One region of the Brevundimonas sp. TWP1-3 genome, then DNA from elsewhere that is predicted to be linked to it. Evidence: predicted binding sites of a transcription regulator. Region 1 holds the regulator's gene; each other region holds the start of a gene.
The links. The regulator LexA, encoded in region 1, represses DNA repair genes until DNA is damaged. The targets are predictions, from matches to a motif close to ATGTTCNCNANNTGTTCT.
Positions count from the first base shown of each region.

Region 1 (3,274 bases):
CGCCCCCGCCTACCACGGGGCCATGCGGCATGTCGGCCCCGTGCGGGCCGAGATCGGTTTCCGCACCGTTTTCAATCTTTTGGGGCCGCTTTCAAATCCGGCGGCTGCAAAACGCCAGGTCATGGGTGTCTATGATCCCCGCCTGCTGGAGCCTCTGGCCGAGGTGCTGGGCCGCCTTGGCGCGACGCGAGCCTGGACCGTTCACGGCCAGGGCCTGGACGAACTGGCGACCTCTGGATCGACCGAAGTCGCGGAATGGAAGGACGGCGCGGTTCACCGTTTCCAGGTCACGCCCGAGGACGCCGGCCTGCCCCGCGCCTCCATCGAAGACATCCGTGGCGGCGACGCCGAGGAGAACGCCGTCGCCCTGCGCGCCCTGCTGGCGGGCGCGGCCGGTCCGTACCGCGACATCGTGCTGCTGAACGCCGCCGCCGCCCTCGTGGTATCGGACCGGGCGACCGACCTTGCCCAAGGCGCTATCCTCGCCGCCGCCGCCATAGACGACGGCCGGGCTGCCCAGGCGCTGGAGCGTCTGGCCCGCATCACCTCCACGCCGCTGGAAAGCCAAGATCCCGCATGACCGACGTTCTGGACCGTATCGCCGCCTACAAGCGCCAAGACGTCGCCGCCCGCATGGCCGCGACCTCGCAGGACGCGATCGAGGCGTTGGCCCGCACCGCTTCGGCTCCGCGTGGTTTCCGCGCCGCCCTTGAGCGTGTGGTAGAAGAAACCGGCCGTCCCGCCCTGATCGCCGAGATCAAGAAGGCCAGTCCGTCCAAAGGGCTGATCCGGCCCGACTTCGACCCGCCGGCCCTGGCGCGTGCTTACCAGGCGGGCGGCGCGGCGTGCCTCTCGGTACTGACCGACGACCCCAGTTTCCAGGGCGATGACGCCTACCTGGGCCAGGCTCGTGATGCGGTCGCCCTGCCCTGCCTGCGCAAGGATTTCCTGGTCGATCCCTGGCAGGTCGCCGAGAGCCGCGCTTTGGGCGCCGACTGCATCCTGATCATCCTGGCCATGGTCGATGATCGGCTGGCTGCAGAACTGCTGTCCGAGGCCGAACGCTTCGGCATGGACGCCCTGATCGAAACCCATGACGAAGAAGAGATGGCCCGCGCCTGTGCGCTCGGGGGCGATCTGGTCGGGGTCAATAATCGGTCGCTGCGCACCTTCGAGGTCGATCTGGAAGTGACCGAGCGCCTGTCGATGCTCAGCCCTGTCCGCGCCCTGCTGGTCGCCGAAAGCGGCATCTTCACGCCCGAGGACGTCGAGCGCGTCTCGGCCGCCCATGCGCAGGCCATTCTGGTCGGGGAGAGCCTGATGCGTCAGGCGGATGTCGAGGCGGCGACGCGGCAACTGCTGGCGGCCTGATCGCCTTCCTCGCGTCACGCGGTGTCCCAAGGGCGCTGTTAAGTTGACATTAGGAAGGAACACTTACAGAACATCGACAAATGTTCACGGCCCGTTCCGATTCGTCGGCGGGCGCATGAGGGCCTGGCGATGCTCACGCGCAAACAGCACGAACTGCTGATGTTCATCCACGAACGGATCCAGGAGACCGGCGTGTCTCCCTCGTTCGACGAGATGAAGGAGGCGCTGGATCTGGCGTCCAAGTCGGGCATTCACCGGCTGATCACGGCGCTGGAAGAACGCGGCTTCATCCGCCGCCTCGCCCACCGCGCCCGCGCCCTGGAAGTCACCAAACTGCCCGAACAGGCCACGGCCGGCGCGCCGCGCGGCCGGGCCGGGTTCAAACCTGATGTCATCGAAGGTGGCGGCGGCCGCACCCTGGCGCCGCTCGCAGCCAATGACACCCGGGAGCTACCGTTGATGGGCAAGATCGCCGCAGGCACGCCCATCGACGCCATAGAGCACGAGACGGCGCGCTATCCCGTCCCGGAATCCATGTTGGGTTCGGGCGAACATTATCTGCTGGAAATCGAAGGCGATTCGATGATCGAGGCGGGTATTCTGAACGGCGACATGGTGGTCATCAAATCGACCGACAACGCCTCCTCGGGCGAGATCGTCGTGGCGCTAGTCGAAGGCGAACACGCGACGCTGAAGCGGCTTCGCAAGAAGGGCGCCTCCATCGCGCTTGAGCCCGCCAACCGCAACTACGAAACCAAGATCTACGGGTCGGATCAGGTCGCCGTTCAGGGCAAGCTGGTCGGCCTCATGCGCCGCTATCACTGACGTCCGGGTTCGGCTGGCGTGCCCAGGGGCGGTCGCCCCGCACGTCGGCCGTCCAGACGGCGCGCCATCGGCCCGTTTCAGGCGGACTGACACGCCATAACTCGACCGCGCCGCCTCTGGCGAAATCGACGCCGTCGAGCACCAGGCGTTCCTGACAAGCGCTTGGAATCGATGTGACGGCCGCGCGCACGCTGATGACGGGCGCCGCGCGGCATAGGGCCTCCATCTGGTCCGGACCAGGAGCCTTGCGTCCCCACCAGATCGCGACCGGACCGACCCGCTCAGCTTCTGGCCGACAAGAAAAGCGCTCGCAGACCCAGCCCGCCTCAGACCGATCCGTCATGGTCAGGCCGCGCCGCCGCGACCACAGATCGACGGCGAACTCTCGGACGCCTGGCCTGACGACAACCGCCTCCTTCTCGCGGTGAAATGCGGCGTTTGTCCCCCCGTCTCCGATCCACAGATCCGGCGTCGGGGCGCGCGGCCAGACCAGAATGGCCGCCGCCAGCGGCAGGCCCAACCACCTCAATCGTCCCTGCCACAGACAGACGAACAGCACTCCCAGGAACGCAATCGGAAGGACATAGTCCGGCGCGCTGGCGACAGTCCTCACCGCCCCCGGCAGCCCCGCCGTCCAGGTTCCGATCGCCAGCATCAGATCGACGCCCCATCCCGCAATCGCCAGGAACGGCCCGCCCAATCCCATCGGCTCCAGCGCCGCGCCGATGGCCAGGGCCGGCATCAGGATGAAGTCTGCGACTGGCGAAGTGCCCAGGTTCGCCAACAGCCCGTACATGGCCGTGCGATTGAAATGCTGCATGGCGAACGGCCCGGTTGCTAGCCCCGCCACGACGCTGGCCGCGACGGCCGCCGTCAGCCATCCGCCGAACCGCTGGATCGCCAGGATCGGCCACGGGGCGGAAATCTCTCGCGTCCGCTTGGGCCAGGCCTCAACCAGGGCGACCAAGGCGGCGGTCGCCGCGAACGACATCTGGAAGCCCGGAGTGACGATGGCTTCCGGCTGGATGGCCAGGACGATGAAGGCCGCGACGGCCAGGCCGTGCATCGTCACCGCCTG
Region 1 is NZ_JAFCTP010000001.1:2,331,234-2,334,507, forward strand. Features, by position in the region: gene trpD (anthranilate phosphoribosyltransferase) at 1-580, shown strand, start outside; gene trpC (indole-3-glycerol phosphate synthase TrpC) at 577-1,371, shown strand; gene lexA (transcriptional repressor LexA) at 1,501-2,196, shown strand; gene ACP693_RS11630 (ComEC/Rec2 family competence protein) at 2,177-3,274, opposite strand, start outside.

Region 2 (3,274 bases), 260 kb from region 1:
GGGTCTTGATCAGGTCCTCGCTGAGGCCGAGCGCCTTGCCGACGTCGCGCAGGGCGCCCCGCGACCGATAGCGGGTGACGACCGAGCACAGGGCGGCGTGGTTGCGCCCATAGGTCTCGAAGATCCACTGCATGACGATCTCGCGCCGCTCATGCTCGAAGTCGACATCGATGTCGGGGGGCTCCTTGCGCTCCTGGCTGACGAAGCGCTCGAACAGGAGGTCGTTGCGGCCGGGGTCGATCGAGGTGATGCCCAGGACATAGCAGACGGCGGAGTTGGCGGCCGAGCCGCGTCCCTGGCACAGGATGTCGCGGCTGCGGGCGAAGCGGACGATCGAATGGACGGTCAGGAAATAGGGCGCATAGTCCAGCTTGCCGATCAGATCGAGCTCGTGGCGCAGGGTCCGGCGCACGCTGTCCGGCAGACCTTCCGGATAGCGGTCGGCGGCGCCGGCCCAGGTCAGCTGTTCGAGGGTCTGCTGCGGCGTCATGCCCGGCGTCGAGACCTCGTCGGGATACTGATAGGCCAGTTCATCGAGGGAGAAGCGGCACCGGTCGGCGATCTCGACCGAGCGGGCCAGGGCCTCGGGATAGGTTTTGAACAGGCGGTGCATCTCGCCGGGCGGCTTCAGATAGCGGTCCGCATGGCGTTCGCGCCGAAACCCCAGTTCGTCGATGGTGCAGCCGTGACGCACGCAGGTGACGACATCCTGCAGCAGTCTCTGGTCCGGATGATGGAAGAGGACGTCATTGGTCACGACGGTCGGCACGCCGGATTGGGCGGCCAGGGTGGACAGGTCGTGCAGGCGCAGCGCATCGCCGGGGCGGCGGCGCAGCGTCAGGGCCAGATAGGCGCCGGTCGGGAAGGTCGCCTTGAGTTTTCGCAGCCGGGCGGCGCAGGCGTCGTCCGCCTCGTCGGGGACGAGGACGGCGATCAGACCTTGCGACCAGTCCTTCAGGTCCGCCCAGTCGAGATGGCATCTGGCCTTGCCGGCGCGGCGCTTGCCCAGGGACAGCAGGCGGGTGAGGCGGGAATAGGCGGGGCGGTCGGTCGGATAGACCAGCAGGCCGGTCCCATCGATCAGGTCCAGGCGGCAGCCGACGATCAGGCGCACGCCCGAGGCCTTGGCCGCCTCATGGGCGCGCACGATCCCGGCCAGGGAGTTGCGGTCGACGATGGCGAGGGCCTCCAGCCCGCACAGCCGCGCCTGTTCGAACAGCAGCTCGCAACTGCTGGCGCCGCGCAGGAAGGAGAAGTGCGAGGTGGCTTGAAGCTCGACGTAGGGCATGCGGGTTCGCGCGGTGTTTCGGCGTCCTCGAAAGCGCGCGCAGGAGGCGGAAGGCAAGCGTCGCCTTTGAGAAATGTTTCCTTTTTGTTCTCGTCTTGATATGCAGGCCGTCATGCAGGGATCGGCCATCCGCAAGATCGTCCATGTGGACATGGACGCCTTCTTCGCCTCCGTCGAACAGAGGGACGATCCGGCCCTGCGCGGGCGGCCGGTCGCGGTGGGCCATGCGGCGGCGCGCGGCGTGGTCGCCGCCGCCAGCTATGAGGCGCGGCGGTTCGGTGTGCGCTCGGCCATGCCCTCGACGACCGCCCTGCGCAAATGCCCGGACCTCGTCTTCGCCCCGCCACGCTTCGAGGTCTATCGCGCGGTCTCGGCGCAGATCCATGCGATCTTCGCCGACTACACCGACCTGATCGAGCCCCTGTCTCTGGACGAGGCCTATCTCGACGTGACTGGGGATCGGCGGGGCCTGGGGACCGCCTCGGCGACGGCGGAGGCGGTCCGGCGGCGGATCCTGGAGGAGACAGGCCTGACCGCCTCGGCCGGGATTTCTTACAACAAATTCCTGGCCAAGCTGGCGTCCGACCAGAGAAAGCCCAACGGCCAGTTCGTGGTGGCGCCGGGCCGGGGTGAGGCCTTCGTCGAAACCTTGCCGGTCCAGCGGTTTCACGGCGTGGGGCCGGTGACCGCCGCCAAGATGGAGCGGCTGGGGATCCGCACCGGCGCGGATCTGCGCCGCCAGACCCTGGCCTTTCTCCAGCATCATTTCGGCAAGTCCGGGCCCTGGTATTACGCCATCGCCCGCGGCGAGGACGACCGGCCGGTCAATCCGGACCGGACCCGCAAGTCGAGCGGCTCGGAAACCACCTTCGCCTCCGATCTCACCGAGGCCGAGGCGATCGAGGCCGGGGTGGCAGCGATGGCGGACGAGGTCTGGGCCTGGTGCGAGACGGCGGGCAGTCGCGGACGGACCGTCACCGTCAAGGTCAAATGGGCGGACTTCCAGCAGTCGACCCGCAGCCGGTCCCTGTCCGAGCCCGTCGCCTCCCGCGAGGCCTTGCGCGACGTCAGTCGGCTGCTGGTCCGCTCCCTTTATCCGCCGACCCGGGGCGTGCGGCTCGTCGGGGTCAGCCTGTCCAATCTGGAGACGACGGCGGCGGCGGCGAAACAACTGGCCCTGTCGTGACCGGATCGGCGCAGATCGACCTGTTCGGAGAGGCGCCTGTATTTGCGCCGGTCGTTGCAGGGTTCGACTATTGGGCCGACGTCCTGTCGGCGCCCGGACAGGATGCGCTTGTGGAGGCGCTCCAGACCCTGGCGTTCAAGCCCTATGAGCATCTGGGCTATCTCGGCCATCGGCGGATCGCCGCCTTCGACCGCGAGGGCGACGGCGCGGGATGGCCGGCGTGTCTTTCGACCTTGATGGCACGGCTGGCGGATCGTCTTGATCTGGACGGCGCGGCCTTCGTCCAGGTCCTGGTCAATGAATATCCGCCGGGCGCCGGCATCGGCTGGCATCGCGACCGCCCTGTCTATGGCGAGATATTGGGCCTGTCCTTGCTGGCGCCCTGCGTGATGCGGCTGCGCCGCCGCGAGGGGGCGGGCTTTCTGCGGCGAAATGCGCCGCTGGCGTGCGGCTCGGCCTATCGATTGTCGGGGGAGGCGCGGGCGGCCTGGGAGCATTCGATCACGCCGATGACGGCCTTGCGCTATTCCGTCACCTTCCGAACCCTGGCCGACTGACGATCGATGGGGCGGCCGGCTGTTGTCGGGCGTCCCGGAGCGGTCGGGTCAGGCGAGGTCGATCCAGACCGGCGCATGGTCGCTGGCGCCCTCGGCGCCTCTTACCGCGCGGTCGACCCCGGCGTCGCTCAGGCGTTCGGCGGCGGGGCCGTTGAGCAGCAGATGGTCGATCCGCAGGCCCGCGTCGCGGGGCCAGGCCTCCCGGAAATACGACCAGAAGGTCCACGGCGGCGGATCGTGCGG
Region 2 is NZ_JAFCTP010000001.1:2,074,805-2,078,078, forward strand. Features, by position in the region: gene ACP693_RS10245 (error-prone DNA polymerase) at 1-1,288, opposite strand, end outside; gene dinB (DNA polymerase IV) at 1,401-2,474, shown strand; gene ACP693_RS10255 (alpha-ketoglutarate-dependent dioxygenase AlkB) at 2,471-3,031, shown strand; gene ACP693_RS10260 (exodeoxyribonuclease III) at 3,080-3,274, opposite strand, start outside.
Region 2: a site for LexA is predicted at 1,362-1,379, ahead of dinB (DNA polymerase IV). Genes of this name have one in related genera too.

Region 3 (3,274 bases), 320 kb from region 1:
GGAACAGGCGCAACACTCCAACGACATCCCGGCTGGGCCGACCGGTGCGAACCGTGATGTGGCGCACCTCTCCATCCAGACGGAAGAAGGCGGTCTGGAAGGCCCGACCGCCCTGACCGCGCAGGTCGAGCTGATCCATGGCCTCGACCAGCAGATCGCCGATAACCGCCTCAATGTCGGTCGTCTCCGTGATCGGCTCGACCAGAATGCGATTGACGCAAATGACCAGCACAGGCCGTTCGGGCCGGATCCGAGCGTCCTCACGCCCCATCACCCGGTTCAGCCGCGTCGCCGCCGCCACGCCGAAGCGCGCGGCGATGGGCGCGGTGGGACGGTCGGCCAGATGAGCCAGGGTCTTCAGTCCCGCCCGCGACAGGGCCTGCGTCTCCTTGTCCGACAGCTCCAGCGCCGCGACAGGCAGGTGGCGCAGCGCCTGGCTCTGCCCCTCACCCTCGTAAATTCCACCACGCCCGAACCGCGCCAGGGCGCGCGCCGTCTCGGGCGTGCCGGCCAGGGCCAGACGAACCGCCAACCCGACACCTCGCGCCCTAGCCACGACCGACCGGACCAGACCTTCTTCGCCCCCGAACAGATGGGAGCAGCCCGTCACGTCCAGCGTCAGCCCGTCCGCACCGTCGGTCGCCGCCATCGGCGTGAACCGGCCGAAATCCAGCAACACCCTTTTCAGCAGGGCCGCGTCCGCCTCGGGCCGGTGCGCGACCACCCAGATGTCCGGCGCCCGCGCCCGAGCATCGGCCAGGGTCATGCCGGGCGAAAGGCCCAGCGCCAGCGCCTGCACATTCGCGGCCGCCAGACGCAGCGCGCCCTTCACCTTTTCCACCAAGACGGTCGCCGGCTCAGCCGAAGAGTCGGCTTGTCCCTCCTCGCGCCGCAACCGATCCGTCGGCAACAGGGGAAACCAGATCGCCAGATATCGCCGCTCGTTCCGAGTATTCATGTCCGCCTTTCTGGAAGACTTCGCGCTCACGATCCCACTCCATGATCCAGGTGTTAGGCTGCGCGCCCAGCCGATGCCGCAGTAGTTCAACCGCATAGGTCGGATGACCGGGCGCCTCGGCTTCCAGCGCGCGCGACAAAGCCCCCCTGACCCGCCACCGGGTCTCGGCAGCGCTCGGCTGGGGTTGGGCCGCCAAGCGCGTCAGAATCGCCGTCGCTCGTCCCTGCCCCGCCGCCATCGACAACCGCCGCGTCGCCGTCAGACTCAACATCTTGCTCTCGCCCCAGGTGGTCAGCAGCACCGCCCCCACGGCGCCGCAAGTCAGCGCCTCTTCTCCCGCCGTCAGCAGGTCCTTCGTCTCCTTGACTCGCACCAGCACCACCCGGCCGGGATCCAGCCCCATCTCGCGCAAGCCCGGCCCATGGATCTGCCCCGTCTCCAGCCCTGCCATGGCCTGCACGCCCCAGACCACGGGCCGGTCGCCCGCCGCCCGCTGAACAAGCCCCAGGGCGAACCCCAAGGCCGCCGTCGTATCCGGCGTGGTCGGGGCGTAGATCTCGTGCAGGGCATGGATCGCCAGCCCGCCTAGATGCCGGTCCGCCTCCTCATGCCCCAGGTTGAAGCGTGCATCGTCGGTCGGAGATGCGTCCGTTTCCATCGCTTTCAAACGTTCGCGCAGGACTTCGATATCGTGATCGGGCCGCACCACTGTTCTCCTTTTGTTCTCTTATATGCATCCTTCAGGGGACAAGGAGTCAAGCAGAGTTCCAGCTTGACCGTGGGAATTTATTCCGCACAGTCCGCTCGGACGACATATCGTGAATACTTGACTTTGGCGCAGGGACTTCTATATCGCCCCCAGCCTCGGGACAGGTCTGCGAAACGCGCCGCCCGCTCGCCCAAAGAGGGGCGGTTCCGTCGCTGCTATGCACGCAGACGCTTTCTCTCCCAAGGATTCATGACAGAATTTTCCCAACTGGGCCTTTCGCCCACGACTCTTAAGGCCGTTGCCGACACCGGCTACACGACCGCCACCCCCATCCAGGAACAGGCCATCCCGGTCGCTCTCGCCGGCCGCGACGTCCTGGGCATCGCCCAGACCGGCACCGGCAAGACGGCCGCCTTCACCCTGCCGCTGGTCGATCGCCTGTCCACCGGCCGCGCCCGCGCCCGGATGCCACGCGCCATCGTTCTGGCTCCGACCCGGGAGCTGGCCGACCAGGTCGCCGAGAGCTTCGCCAAATACGCTAAGGGCACCAAGCTGACCTGGGTGCTGCTGATCGGCGGCGTCTCCATGGGCGACCAGGTCGCGGCCCTGAACAAGGGCGTCGATGTCCTGATCGCCACGCCGGGCCGCCTTCTGGACCTGTTCGAACGCGGCAAGATGATGCTGAACGGCGTCGAGATCATGGTCGTGGACGAGGCCGACCGCATGCTCGACATGGGCTTCATCCCCGACATCGAGAAGATCTTCAAACTCACGCCGCCGCGTCGCCAGACCTTGTTCTTCTCGGCCACAATGCCGCCCGAGATCACGCGCCTGACGGCCGCCTTCCTTAAGGATCCGACCCGGATCGAGGCCTCGCGTCCGGCGATGACCGCCGACACCATCACCCAGTACGTCGTCCGCATCCCCACCTCGGACCCCAAGGCCAAGCGCACCGCCCTGCGCGCCTTGGTCGGCCGTGAGGACGTGCGCAACGGCATCGTCTTCTGCAATCGCAAATCGGAAGTCGACATTGTCGCCAAGTCACTGAAGCAGCACGGCTTCGACGCCGCGCCGATCCACGGCGACCTGGACCAGTCGCAACGCACCAAGACCCTGGCGGACTTCCGTTCGGGCGCGCTGAAGATTCTGGTGGCCTCCGACGTCGCCGCGCGCGGCCTGGACATCCCGGACGTCAGCCACGTCTTCAACTACGACGTCTCGCACCACGCCGACGACTACGTCCACCGCATCGGCCGCACGGGTCGCGCGGGCAAGCTGGGTCAGGCCTTCATGATCGTGACCCCGGCCGACGACAAGTCGCTGGATAAGGTGTTGAAGCTGATCAAGATGGACCCGCAGGAGCTGGTTCTGGACGGCATCGACTTCGCCGCCATCAAGGACGGCCCCGCCCGCGACGACAAACGCTCCGGCGGGCGTGAGCGTTCGGGAGAGCGCAGCCGCAGCCGGTCGCGCAGCAGCGCCGCCCCCGCCGCCGAGCCGACCGAAGTCGTCGCCGTCGCTGCACCCCAGGCTGCTCAGGCTCAGGCTCAGGAAATCGAAGCCCCCCGCAGCCGCAGTCGGCGCAAGGCCCGCCCGGAAGCCGCCGC
Region 3 is NZ_JAFCTP010000001.1:2,011,154-2,014,427, reverse strand. Features, by position in the region: gene ACP693_RS09990 (Y-family DNA polymerase) at 1-958, opposite strand, end outside; gene ACP693_RS09985 (ImuA family protein) at 858-1,664, opposite strand; gene ACP693_RS09980 (DEAD/DEAH box helicase) at 1,917-3,274, shown strand, end outside.
Region 3: a site for LexA is predicted at 1,667-1,684, ahead of ACP693_RS09985 (ImuA family protein). Genes of this name have one in related genera too.